3 regions of the Pseudarthrobacter sp. C1 genome follow, and region 3 is predicted to be linked to each of the others. Evidence: riboswitches for the same ligand, from Rfam matches in the RefSeq annotation. Region 3 holds a riboswitch; each other region holds the start of a gene.
What was found. A riboswitch is a leader RNA that binds a small molecule or an ion and turns the genes downstream of it on or off. The one in region 3 is predicted to bind cyclic di-AMP.

Region 1 (4,425 bases), on a different contig from region 3:
CCCTCCGCGATAGGTTCTCCACAAACCGAACAGATGCCGTACGTGCCGGCAGCGATCCGGGCCAGGGCGGCCTCCACCTGGTCAAGGCCGGCGGTGCTTTGCTGCAGCAGGGCAGCTGCCTGGGACAGCTCGAAGGCAATGGTGGAACCCTCAGGATCGTGTTCGTCGTCGACGTTCGAATCCTGGCGCGCAGAGTTTGCCGAGGCAATGTCGGCGCGGAGCGCCGGGAGCAGTGCCACCTTCCGCTTCCGCTCCTCCTCGAGGAGGACGCGGAATCTTTCGAAATCAGGCATGGGAAAAGCCTAGCGCGGTGTCAGTACCAATTCCTGGCCACGGAGTGGTTCCACGCCGAGCAGGGGGAACCGTACCGTTCGCGGATATAGCCAAGGCCCCACTCGATCTGCGTCCGGTAGTTGGTCAGCCAATCGCTGCCGGCGCTGGAATACTTGCCCGGCGGCAGCGCCTGCGGGATGCCGTAGGCACCGGAGTACGGGTTGGTGGCCGTTGTCAGCCAGTTCGATTCCTTGGTCCAAAGCCGGGCAAGGCAGAGGAACTGGTCCGATCCCCAGCCATAGGCCCCCAGCCTGCCCGAGGCGTAGCTTTTGGCACCGGCAGGATCGTTGACCGCACCCGCAGGAGCAGAGGGAATTACGACGGCGGGCGGGCTGGGCGGCGCGGCAGGCGCCGGAGCGGGGACAGGCGGAGCAGGATCCGGCGGCGCAGGGTTGCCGGCCGGAGGATTTTCAGGTGCCGGATCGGCAGGAGCCGGACGCACGGGGGCGGGAGCAGCAGATGGCTGCGCCTTTGCCGCCGCGGCGGCTGCGGCAGCCCGTCGTCGTGCCTCTTCCCCGGCCGCGGCCCTTTTCGCCTCCTGCGCTGCTTCATAAGCGGCCAGAGCCGCCTGTCCACGCCGGAATTCACCCTCAACCGCCGCCGTCGTGCCCTTCAGGGACGCCAACTGCTCGGTCAGCTCCCGGCTGCGCTGCTGTTCTTCCGTAAGCTGGCGTGCCATGGCTTCCTGGGCCGATCGGGCCGCCGCAAGCTTTTCCGCCGCCTCGTCGGACAGCCGTTCACGCTCGGCCCGGGCGGCTTTCTCCTGATCGGCCAGCGAAGCCGTAACTTTCCCCGCGGCGGCTGCCTTGTCCACAAGGCCCGCCGTTTTGCCGCCCACCAGATGCACCACGTTGAGCCCGTGGACATTGTTGTTCCCGATCGCATCAAGGGCCACGAAGAACCCCATGTTCGTACCGCCCGTTTTGTAGGACTGGGCGGCCAGGGCTCCGATGCCCTTCCTGTGGCGGATGAGTTCGGCTTTGGCGGTCCCGGCCTGTTCCGCCAGCGACTCCACTCGGGCAGTGGATGCTGCCAACGCGGCATCAGCCGCTGCAGACTCAGCGGCTGACGCCACCGCCGCGTTGCCCAAGGCCTCCGACTGCGCCTGCAGCCCGTCCAACAGGCCTGCGATCATACCGATCTCTTTTTCCGTGCCGGCCTCGGTCAGCTTGGCCCGCTCCACGTCCTCCCACGAGGGGTAGCCACCAGGCGGAACGCCCTCGGCCGCGCCGGCCGGAGTCAGCCAGACGCTGCCGGCGAGGGCGGCGGCCAGCAGTGTCCCGGGCAGGCGGTGCCGGGCATTTAGAACGGAACGGGACATAGTTCGGAAGCTTACCGGCTTCAACCTTCACTTCAAGGATGAGGGGCCTGCATCGTTATACAGCAGAGACAAGCCATCGACTTTCCACGGTGAAAGCCTGAGCGTGCGCGCAGTGCCCGCGACCCAGAGTCGGTTCGTTTGCATAAACCGAGAGGAGAACCTCGCATGTTACCCAAACGTGACAATCGGCGCCGGGGCGGGTTATGGTCTTAAGGTGTCCCTCCCAGACGGGACATTCCCCTCAGCTTGCCGAGCCCTGCCGCTGAACCGGGAACCATCGCTATCCAGCTGGCAGGGACGGGGGAACCAAGTTTCCACGGCCTCTCAAGAGGCCTTGGGGTTAAGTCGCTGGCGCCTCCGTTCCTTTCGGAGTTGCTCCCGGCCGGGTATCTCCAGCCCGAACCCGACAGCTCACCCCGCAGGCATGGGAGAGGCGATCAACTGTGTCAAAAATTTCCACCACCGCCCGTCACCGCGCAACTCCGGCCCGCTCCATCGTCCTCGAAGGACTGGCTGTTTCGGCCAAGTCGCAGGCCAGGACCCTGGGCCGTCCGGCACTCGCCGTGGCAGCCGCATCCGGCATTGCTTTCGGCGTCGGCGCCCCGGCGCACGCCGGCGTGACCGGTCCGGACACCACCGAGACCACTAACGTCCAGGCCTCCGCCGCAGCAGTTGCAGCCCCCGCTGCGGCAGCCGGCACCGTCCACACGGTGGTAACCGGCGACACGCTGGGCGCCATCTCGTCCGCCTACGGCGTGGCCCTGGGCGATGTCCTGGCAGCCAACGGGCTTTCAATCTCCGCGGTTATCTACCCCGGCGACCAGATCCAGATCCCGGGTGCAGGCTACGCCCCGGCAGCTCCGGCCGCCGCACCCGCCCCGGCACCCGTCCAGACCGCCGCTGCCACGGCACCGGCGAACACGGGGATGAACTTGTCCTACGCCTCTGCCAGCACCGGCACGGGCACCGGAGCAGCAATTCTCGCCTCGGCTTACAGCCAGGTGGGCGTCGGCCAGGACTGCACCGCGATGGTGGAGAACGCCCTGCGTTCCGTTGGCCTGAGCGTCGGCGACCTGGCTCCCACCCAGTTCTTCCAGTACGGCACTGTTGTGGGTTCCCCCGCTCCCGGTGACCTCGTGATCACGGCCGGCCACGTGGGCGTTTACGCCGGCGACGGCCAGGTTGTCAGCGGCGGCGTGAACGGTTACAGCACCGAAGTCCACTCCATCAGCTGGCTGAGCGGCGCTTCCTTCGTCCGCGTAGCGTAACCAACGGCGACGGGGCAGTCCGCTCGCAGCGGGGCAGTCCCACCCTGTGGAAGGGGCTGGAAGGGGCGGCAGCCGGGTTTACCGGCTGCCGCCCCTTCCACGTTCTTAAGGGTCCTTGGGGCTCCCTTGGCTCCGCTGGAATTACGGCTAGGTGCCGCAGAAGGTCCGGTATTTGCCGAAGTCCTCCGGCGGTCCTTCCGTGTAGCGTTCCAGCCCCGGACGCTCCTGGAACGGGGACCGGACAACCTCAAGGAGGCGGTTAAACGGGTCAAGATCGCCCTCGGTGGCAGCGGCCAGTGCTTCCTCCACCAGGTGGTTCCTGGGGATGTACGCGGGGTTCACGCTGTCCATGAGTTCGGCGTCGGGCTTCAGCGCGGCCCAGCGTCCGGCCCAGGCATCGAAAGTCCCCAGGTCCGGCACCATGCCGCGGGCAGGCCTGGAGTTGCCCCGGGCGGCCTGTCCAAGGTTCCGGAAGAATTGCGTGTAGTCAACGGGTCCGTCCTTCAGCAGGCCGATCACGCCATCCACAAGGTCCGAGGCTTCGTCACGTTCCGGGCCTGCCGCAGGGCCGGCAGGCACGCCGAGCTTGGCCTTCATGCCCTCGAACCAGGCATCACTGTACCGGCCGCGGAACGTGCCTAGGGCCTCCACCGCGGGGCCGACAGCCTGTTCCTGGTCTTCGTTGAAGAGCGGCAGCATGGCCTCAGCGAGCCGGGCCAGGTTCCACTCGGCTACCACGGGCTGGTTCGCGTAGGCATAGCGGCCGCCTACATCGATGGAGCTATACACGGCGGCGGGATCAAACGCGTCCATGAATGCGCAGGGCCCGTAGTCGATGGTTTCCCCGGAGATGGTCATGTTGTCCGTGTTCATGACCCCGTGCACGAAGCCCACCAGCATCCACTTGGCCACGAGCTCCGCCTGGGCGGCGACCACTGCTTCAAACAGCGCCAGGTAGGGCTGTTCGGACCGGGCTGCAGCCGGATAGTGCCTGCTGATGGCGTGGTCCGCCAGCCGGCGCAGCAGGTCCATGTTCTCCGTGGCCCGGGCGTATTGGAAGCTGCCCACGCGGAGGTGGCTGCTGGCCACACGGGCCAGGACGGCGCCCGGCAGCATCGTGTCCCGGCGCACCGGCCGCCCGGTGGCTACGACGGCCAGGGCCCGCGTGGTGGGAATGTTCAGGGCGTGCATGGCCTCGCTCACAAGGTACTCCCGCAGCATCGGGCCGATGACGGCCCGGCCGTCGCCCGCGCGGGCGAAAGGTGTACGGCCGGAACCCTTCAGGTGCACATCCCGCAAGCGCCCGCCGTCGGCAACTATTTCGCCCAGCAGCAGCGCGCGGCCGTCGCCGAGCAGCGGTGAGTAGCCACCGAACTGGTGCCCGGCGTACGCCTGGGCTACGGGGGTCGCACCCGGGGGGAGGTAGTTGCCCAGCAGGAGGCGCACGCCTTCCGGCGTCCGCAGGTAGTCGGGTGCCAGCCCCAGCTCGGTCGCCAGCGCGTC
Region 2 (4,425 bases), on a different contig from region 3:
ATGGCAGCCTCAGCCGTCACGCCGCAGCCGCAGATCTCAGCCGAGGCCGGTGCCCAGATCGATTTCAGCCGTTCCGCCGTGGTCACCCAGGCGGATCCGGACGGCAAGCTCAAGCAGCTTCTCAGTGCCCAGTCCGCCGGCTCGGTGTCACGTGCTGCCTCGGCAGGAAGCCTCGGCGCTCCACTGGCCACGCTGACCACAGCGTCCCCCTTCGGCTACCGCGTCAGCCCGATCACCGGTGGCTCAGGCGACTTCCACCGCGGCCAGGACTATGTGGCCCAGTGCGGTACGTCGGTCTTCGCTGCCGCCACCGGTACCGTGACCTTCGTGGGCTGGCACCAGTTCGGCGGCGGAAACCGCGTTGTGGTGGACCACGGCAACGGCCTGGAAACCACGTACAACCACCTCTCCTCCTTCAGCGTGAGGGAGGGGCAGACCGTCTCGCGCGGGGACGTAATTGCCCTTAGCGGGACCACGGGCGCCTCCACGGGCTGCCACCTCCACTTCGAGGTGCAGGTCAACGGCGAAGTGGTCGATCCGACTGGCTGGCTGTAGTCAAGTGACGGTGAACTATCAGATGATCGTGACTTGCCGTGACCTGAATGTGACATTCACTCAAAACTGCTGTACCGTCTAACTCGCGTCAACTTTTCCGAAGTTGACGCTCTTGTGCGGATTGCCTAACTCTGCCACCGCTCAAGGTCCGTTCGCATTTCATCGTCTGGCAGGGGCGGGGGAACCAATTTTGGTCTTGGCTTTGGCTAAGACCTTGGGGTTAAGTCGCAAAACTTCCTTGGAAGCAGCGCGGCCGGGTGACTCCCATCCGAATCCGACAGCTCACCTCGCAGGCATTGGGAGAGGCTACCTTCGTGTCTTCACGCAATAATTCTGCGCGCCACCGTGCGCAAACGGTTCGTACCAACCCCTTGGACACTATGTCCAAGGCTGTTAGTGCCAATGCCGGGACAGTAGGTCGCCAGGCTGCCGTTATCGCCGCAGCTTCCGGTCTTATCCTCAGCATGGGCCTGCCCGCCAACGCAGCGGACACCACCGCTGGTGTTTCCGCTTCCACCGAGTCCGGCTCCGCGCAGGCTGCCCTGGCAGTCACCGCAGCCCCCACGGCCACCGTGTCGTTCGAGCGGCCCGTGGTCAAGACCACTGCCGCCCCGAAGCCGGAGCGGGTGCGCCCACAGTCCACCGCCACGGAAACGGGCGCAGCGTCGAGTTCGGAGTCTGCAGCGGACAAGCTGGCCAAGACTGTCTCTTCCGCTTCCACCTCAGGCATTGCTGCCATCGCCTACACGGGCATTGGCAGCCCCTACGTCTGGGGCGGCACCAGCCCGGTCACCGGATGGGACTGCTCCGGCTTCACCCAGTGGGTTTACGCCCAGGCCGGCATCAGCATCCCCCGCGTCAACGCCTGGACTGCCATGACCCCCACCTCCACCCCGCAGCCCGGCGACCTGGTCATGCAGAACGGCGGAGCGCACGTCGGCATCTACGTCGGCAACGGCATGATGGTCAGCGCGCTCAACCCCTCCCAGGGCACGCTGCTCCACGCCGTAGCCGCCACCGGCACCTCTTCGTTCTTCACCATCAGCAAATAGTTCTTGGACCCTCGGGTCCAAGAACTATTTCTTTGCTCCACCACGCTTTCCGCTAACACCACATCCCCGTTCGGGGCGTGCCGGCGTACCCCCAAGATGCCGGCGCGTCCACATCCCTTGGTGCCCACAACGGCCTGAGGAAAACGAAAGAGAGAACTGATGACTACTCGTGCTACCGCACGGCATCGCGCCGAGGTCACCAAAACCAGCTCAATCGCCATCATCGCCAAGGCTGTCGGCGAGAACGCCGGCGGCGTAGGCCGCCAGGCCGCTGTCATCGCCGCCGCTTCCGGCCTGGTACTGACCAGCGGCATCGCGGCGAACGCTGCCGACTCCAACGTCCAGCGCGACTCCGCTCCGGCTTCCACCCTGGAAGTTGAATCCGCCGTCGAAGCCCCCATCTCCGCGGCCTCCACGATCAACATCACCTTCGAAAAGCCCGCCGTCACCACCACGCCGGCCCCGGTTATCGAAGAACCCGCACCTGTCGAGGTCCAGGAGGCCGAGCCGGCCCCCGTCGCCCAGCCTGCTGCTCCCAAGGTCACGGCCAAGGTTTCCACGGCCTCGGCCCCGGCCGCCGCTCCCACTGCTTCCGCCAGCGGCAAGGGTGCAGCCATCCTGTCGGCTGCATACGCCCAGCTGGGTGTTATGCAGGACTGCACCATGCTGGTCACGAACTCCCTGGCAGCAGTGGGGATCAACTTCCACGACTGGCCTGCAGGCTACCTCTCCCTGGGTCGCACCGTCAGCGCTGCCGAGGCGCAGCCCGGCGACCTGATCTACTACGCCGACGGCGGTGCCGGCATGGCACACATTGCTGTCTACGCAGGCAACGGCCAGGCCGTCCACGGTGGCTACAACGGAAACCAGACGGTGGTCTTCAGCGCCAACGTCGGCTCCGGCCCCGTGTTCATCCGAGTGAACTGACCCGCCAGTTCCGGCGGTCCGACCAGGACTCAAAAGAACCCTTGCCCTCACGGCAAGGGTTCTTGCCTTTTAACTGCCGGCTGCTCCAGCCGTTCAGTATGCGCCGCCTGACTGGATCGACACGACCGTTCAGGGAAAGGGCGATTAGCCGATCGCGCGCTTCTATGTTTACTCTTGTGGTGTCGATCCATAGCCCGGACATGCCGAGGGCAGCCGGCCCTCGTGCCCCTGGACGGGTGCGGCCGTGAAGAGGTACGTGCATGCGCACTCTCGTTCTGAATGCTGGGTATGAGCCCCTGGCGGTGATCACTTTCCGCCGGGCGCTGGTGCTTGTGCTCACGGGCAAGGCCAGCGTGGTTGCCGAAGGCGATGATCCCGTGGTGGGACCGCAGGAAATCCTGGGCCGTCCCTCGGTGATTCTCCTGAACCGTTACATCCGGCCGAGGTACAACCAGGCCACTGCTGTCAGCCGCCGCGGAGTGCTCAGGCGCGACGGCCACAGATGCGCGTACTGCGGTAAAGCGGCCCACACCATCGACCACGTCCACCCCAAGTCCCGGGGCGGCGAGGACTCCTGGGAGAACCTGGTGGCGGCCTGCCTGCGCTGCAACAACGTCAAGGGCGACCATACGCCGGCGGAAATGGGCTGGAAACTGCGTTTCGTCCCGGAGCCACCGCATGGAACCATCTGGCAGATCAAGGAACTTGAGAAGCCCACTCCAGCCTGGGATCCGTTCCTTCTGCCGGAGCGGGCCGCCTGACCGGAACCTTCGGCACGCCCGCAGCGCCGCCGATGGCTAGGCTGGGGGCATGGAACAGAAGCGGCTGGACTTCAATGCAGTGATCCTGGCCGGCGGCCGGTCTTCCCGGTTGGGCGGGGTGCCGAAACAGGGCTTGGTTTTCCATCATGACACCCTCCTCCAGCGCGCCCTGGCCGCTGCAGCGGATGCTGCGCGGACGGCGGTGGTGGGCCCGGACGCCGGACATTCTGTCCCCGGGGTGCTTTTCTGCCGGGAAGAGCCGGAGTTCGCGGGGCCGGCAGCTGCCATCTCCGCCGGACTTGACGCCTTGGCCCGGGACGGACACGAGGCGGAGTTCACTTTGGTGCTGGCGTGTGACATGCCGCTGGTCCGGGACGCAGTGGAGGCACTGGTGGCGGCCATGGTTTCGACGAACGCAGACGGCGCCATGGCACGCGCGGAAGACGGCCGGCTCCAGCCTCTGGCCGGTTTTTACCGCACGGCTGCGTTAAAAACCTCGGCGGCGCAGCTCTCGTCCCGTGGCGCCCTTATTAACGGCTCCGTGCGCTCCCTCCTTGCTAGTCTGGAGGTGCAGCCTGTCACCGTCCCTGCAGGTTCCACGGCAGACGTGGACACCTGGGATGATGCCGCCGCACTAGGGATTGCCGCCGGCAACCAGGACAAAGGCCAGGACCGGCGCAGCCGCAGTTAAATAGGGAGGCACGTTCGTGAAAAGCCAGGATGAAACGCTGGAGGAGTGGTGCAGGTCCCTCCTCCAGGCCTATGAACTGGAGGACGTCCAGGTGGACGTCAACGCCATCCTTGCCTTGGCCGGTGTGGCCGCCCACTCGGTGGTCCGTCCGGCCGCGCCCCTGACGACGTTTATTGCCGGGTATGCCGCCGGCCTGGCGTCCGGCTCGGGCCGGGCACCCAATGCTGCTTCCATGGAGTCCGCCCTGGCCGTGGCCCGTTCCCTGGCTGCCGACTACGATGCTGAAGCCGCCGGGGCTCCCGGCGAATGACGAAGGAGTCCCAGCAAGCAGCGGATGCTCCCGGGGGCGGGCAGCCGAGGCACCTCGACCATACGTGGGAAGAAGCCCGGCAGGCAGCTTTCGACGCCGGCACTCCAATCCCCGCCGGCCCTGTTCCCC
Region 3 (4,425 bases):
GCGGCCCGCTTCCCGGGGCGAAGGTCGCCTTCCCTGCCGATGACGACCCCGCCAACCCGGCCCTGCTGGCCCAGGTCCTCCGCAGCTGGCTGGAGGACACCGCAACCAGGGCTTCCTGGCGCGAAAGGGCGGTTCAGGCGAGGAGCACGCTGCCGGGTTGGGACCGGACAGCGGCCGTGGTGCTGGACGCCATCAGAAGTTAGAGCCGGTGCCCGGCGAAGAAATCACGCAGCAGCCCGGCACACTCCGCCTCGCGCACCCCGGGATAAACCTCAACCCAATGATTCAGGCGGCGCTCGCGGAGCACGTCGAACACGGATCCTGCCGCCCCCGCTTTTTCATCCCAAGCCCCGAAGACCACCCGCGGAATCCGGGCCAGGACAATGGCGCCGGCGCACATGGCGCAGGGCTCCAGGGTCACCACCAGCGTGCAGTCGGCGAGCCGCCAGCCGTCCCCGCTGCCGCCGTCGAGCACTGAAAGCTGGCGCAACCGTTCTGCCGCCTCCCGGATGGCAACCATCTCGGCGTGGGCGGTGGGATCACCAAGCTCCTCCCGCTGGTTCCGGCCGGAACCCAGCACGGCGCCGTCGGGCCCTATGACCACCGCACCAATCGGCACATCCTCCGTAGCAAGGGCGCGGCGGGCCTCGGCCAGGGCAAGGCCCATCCACGCGTCGTGTTTTTTATCTGCGGAGACCATGGCTCAATGATAGTTTCGTGGGATAACCCGAGCCCGTGACGCCCCAGACGCCGGGAGGCACAGTGAGCACCGTCCGAGACCGCATGGACAAGTGGATCAAGCCCTATGCCGCCTTGTGGCTGACCCTGATCATCGGCGGAACACTGGTGGTCACCTTGGCCCTGCTCGGTGCGGAGGTATACGCGAATGTAGTGGACGAGGAGGGGCTGGCCAGCCTGGATATTCCCGCGCTGGAATACTCCCAGTCGCTGCGGAATCCCGAGGTGGACGCCTTCGCCACCGGCTTTACCAACGTGGGCGGGGGGATCGGCATGCCCATTCTCGCCAGCATCCTCACCGCGTGGCTGACATTACTGAGCAGGACGTGGCGGCCCATCGTCCTGGTGGGCGGCGCTGCCCTCGTTTCCACAACTGCCACCACCCTCGGCAAGCGACTGGTCGGCAGGACCCGTCCGGACCATTCGGAGGCGGTGCCGCCCTATGAGACCACACCGTCCTTCCCGAGCGGACACACGCTGAACACAACTGTGGTGATAGGCGTCCTGGTCTATCTGATGTGCCTCCAGTTCCAAATCCTGTGGGCTAGGATCGCCGCGATAACGGCCGGAGCCATCTTCATCATCGCCATGGGCCTGAGCAGGGTTTTCCTGGGACACCATTGGTTGACCGATGTGATGGCCGGCTGGTTCCTTGGCCTTGCGTGGGTGTCCATGGTGATCCTCGCCCACCGGCTGTTCCACCTGATACGCCGCCGCGAGCACGCGGGCCCTGCGCCCACGTTTGAACACCCCGTCCTCCGCGAGGACCACACCGGGGAGCCGGAGGCCAGCGGCGAAGTGCCGGGGAGGGGGCCGGCGGCCGGGTGATAGTTTTGACCAATGCGCACTCTCGTTGTGGACCACCCGCTGGTCGCCCATAAGCTCACTGTCCTCCGCGACAAAAACACTCCGTCCCCGGTCTTCCGGCAGCTGACGGAGGAGCTGGTGACGCTCCTCGCCTACGAGGCAACGCGCGAGGTCCGCACCGAGCCCGTCACCATCGAAACGCCCGTCAGCACCACCGTGGGCACGGCGTTCACCAAGCCCACCCCGCTGGTGGTGCCCATCCTGCGCGCGGGCCTTGGAATGCTCGAGGGCATGACCAAGCTCGTCCCCACCGCTGAAGTGGGCTTCCTCGGCATGGCCCGTGACGAGGAAACCCTGGACATCATCACGTACGCCGAGCGCCTGCCTGAGGACCTTACCGACCGGCAGATCTTCGTCCTGGACCCCATGCTGGCCACCGGCGGGACGCTGCGCGAAGCCATCAAGTTCCTGTTCAAGCGCGGCGCCTCTGATGTCACCTGCATCTGCCTGCTTGCTGCTCCGGAAGGACTGGCGAAGCTGGAGGAAGAACTCTCCGGCGCCAACGTCACCATCGTGCTGGCCTCCATCGACGAAAGGCTCAACGAGAAGTCCTACATCGTTCCTGGCCTCGGCGACGCAGGCGACCGGCTGTACGGCATCGCAGGCTAAGGACATCGCAGGCTAAAGCCAGGCCTTTCCTGTTCCCGGCCGCAGGGCTAGCCTGTGCGGATGGACTGGAAACTGGAACTGGTGTTTGTCCCTGTGTCCGACGTGGACCGGGCCAAGGATTTCTACGTCAACAAGGTGGGGTTCAATGCCGATTTCGATCAGCGGCCCACGGACTCCATCCGCTTTGTCCAGCTGACTCCTCCCGGCTCGGCCTGCTCCATCTGCATCGGGGAAGGGCTCACGGACGCGCCTCCGGGTACCGGCTCGAACCTCCAGCTCGTGGTCAGCGACATCCAGGCTGCCTACGAGCACCTGAAGGGCAACGGGGTGGACGTGAGCGAAGTGGACGTGCAGGACTGGGGCCATTTTGTGTACTTCGCGGATCCGGACGGGAACCGGTGGGCCGTCCAGTACATCCCCGGCCGGGACGCGGGGGAGCAGCAGAAGTAGGTTACTGCATCCCGCCTAGTACCAGTTGTTCGACAAGTGGAAGTTCAGTGCACCACACGGCGACTGGTAGCGCTCCTGGATGTAGTTCAGGCCCCAGTTAATCTGCGTGCGGTAGTTGGTGAGGTAGTCGGCTCCGGCGCTGGCCATCTTCTCAGCCGGCAGGGACTGGACGATGCCGTAGGCGCCGCTGCTCGGGTTGGTGGCCGTGGTGGTCCAGTCCGATTCCTTGGTCCAGAGGGTCTGCAGGCACTGCATCTGGTCCGGAGCCCAGCCATAGGAAGCCAGCTGGCCTGCGGCGTACGCCTGGGCGCCTGCGGGATCATTAACCGCGACGACGGGTGCGGGCTCGGGTGCCGGGGCCGGAGCGGGTTCCGGCGCAGGAGCCGGTGCGGGCTCGGCAACGGGAGCAGGTTCGGCTGCCTGCGGGACAACGTTGATCTGCTCGGCTGCGGGCTCAGGCGCAGGGTTGGCCCGGATTTCGCTCTGCTCCATGCTCAGCTTGGAATGGGACTCCGAAGCCTGCGCCCCGGTGGCTGCCACGCGGGCACCCGTGTCGGTGGCCTGGCCCGCAGCGCCAACTCCAACAAGTAGGGCGCAGGATGCTGCCAGCAGCCCGGCGCGCCGGCCGACGGAGGGGAATTTGCCTGCTGCACGCGTGGAGCGTGCATCCGTGCCTGAATTCGGGCGTGGTTTTACAAGGAACTTGGACATAATAGATCGCCTCTCACACCTGCGGAGTTAGCTGTCGGGTTCGGATGAGGGCATCCGGCCGCACGGAAAAAACACGTGCAGGCTTAACCCCAAGGGCAGTCAGTGCCCGGGACGGTGGGTCCCCCGCCTCTGCCGTTGTTCAAGAGGAATCCGGGAAGTGGCAGAGCTTGGCGTCAACCCGGGATATGCGGCCCGAACGGGGACCGCACCCATTCGACGGTACAGGAGTTCAGCGCATAAGTCACATTTTGGTAACGGAGGTCACGATGACGGCGCGCCGCCTTGTGCCATTCCCCGCATGAGGGGTATCCGCAGGGCGAACTGCGTGCGGCCGGGTTGCGACGTCACCGTTACCCGTCCGCCGTGGGCCTCAACAATGGACTCGACGATGGACAAGCCCAAACCGCTGGTTCCTTCAGCGGCGGACGCGCCGGGCGCGCTGGTCCCCGCACGTGCCGCGTCTGCGCGGGCAAACCGGGCGAAGACCTGGTCCACGAACTCCGGCGGTATGCCGCCGCCGTCGTCCGTTACGGTCACCACTGCGGCGCCCTCCGGCGTTTTCTCCACCCCCGTTACCACCGTGGTTCCCGGAGGGGTGTGCTTGCGGGCGTTGGAGAGCAGGTTCATCAGCACCTGCCGCAGCTGGGACGGATCCCCGTTCACCACCACCGGCTCGTCGGGGAGCTCCAGCCGCCAGGTGTGCCCTGGCGCCATGACCTTCTCATCGCTGACGCCTTCCACCACCAGCTGGGTCAGGTCCACCTCGGCAAGCTTCAGCGGCTGGCCCTCGTCGAGCCGCGCGAGCAGCAGGAGATCCTCCACCAAAGCGGTCATCCGTTCCGACTGGCTTTGCACCCGTGCCAGCGACTTCTCCCCGTCCGGAGTGAAGTTTTCCGTCATTCTCATCAGTTCGGTGTAGCCGCGGATGGCGGTCAGCGGCGTGCGCAGCTCATGGGAGGCGTCAGCCACGAACTGCCGGACCTTGGTCTCGCTCTTCTGCCGCGCCTGCAGCGCATTCGCAACGTTGTCCAGCATGAGGTTCAGCGCGTG

Region 1: it holds a riboswitch for cyclic di-AMP, as region 3 does, so the genes downstream of both, U7114_RS08400 (LysM peptidoglycan-binding domain-containing protein) here and U7114_RS17520 (hypothetical protein) in region 3, are expected to answer to the same signal.
Region 2: it holds a riboswitch for cyclic di-AMP, as region 3 does, so the genes downstream of both, U7114_RS02400 (C40 family peptidase) here and U7114_RS17520 (hypothetical protein) in region 3, are expected to answer to the same signal.

Annotation. Positions count from the first base shown of each region.
Region 1 covers NZ_JAYESK010000004.1:162,895-167,319, reverse strand. Annotated here, with positions in the region: gene U7114_RS08410 (TraR/DksA family transcriptional regulator) at 1-293, opposite strand, end outside; gene U7114_RS08405 (lytic transglycosylase domain-containing protein) at 314-1,654, opposite strand; cyclic di-AMP (ydaO/yuaA leader) riboswitch at 1,894-2,094, shown strand; gene U7114_RS08400 (LysM peptidoglycan-binding domain-containing protein) at 2,098-2,922, shown strand; gene U7114_RS08395 (protein adenylyltransferase SelO) at 3,070-4,425, opposite strand, start outside.
Region 2 covers NZ_JAYESK010000001.1:545,596-550,020, reverse strand. Annotated here, with positions in the region: gene U7114_RS02405 (M23 family metallopeptidase) at 1-555, shown strand, start outside; cyclic di-AMP (ydaO/yuaA leader) riboswitch at 668-865, shown strand; gene U7114_RS02400 (C40 family peptidase) at 936-1,607, shown strand; gene U7114_RS02395 (NlpC/P60 family protein) at 1,767-2,534, shown strand; gene U7114_RS02390 (HNH endonuclease) at 2,795-3,295, shown strand; gene mobA (molybdenum cofactor guanylyltransferase) at 3,345-3,986, shown strand; gene U7114_RS02380 (DUF6457 domain-containing protein) at 4,003-4,296, shown strand; gene U7114_RS02375 (molybdopterin molybdotransferase MoeA) at 4,293-4,425, shown strand, end outside.
Region 3 covers NZ_JAYESK010000013.1:7,568-11,992, forward strand. Annotated here, with positions in the region: gene U7114_RS17495 (glycosyltransferase family 4 protein) at 1-203, shown strand, start outside; gene U7114_RS17500 (nucleoside deaminase) at 200-700, opposite strand; gene U7114_RS17505 (phosphatase PAP2 family protein) at 784-1,566, shown strand; gene upp (uracil phosphoribosyltransferase) at 1,579-2,214, shown strand; gene U7114_RS17515 (glyoxalase superfamily protein) at 2,275-2,664, shown strand; gene U7114_RS17520 (hypothetical protein) at 2,680-3,375, opposite strand; cyclic di-AMP (ydaO/yuaA leader) riboswitch at 3,381-3,541, opposite strand; gene U7114_RS17525 (HAMP domain-containing sensor histidine kinase) at 3,637-4,425, opposite strand, start outside.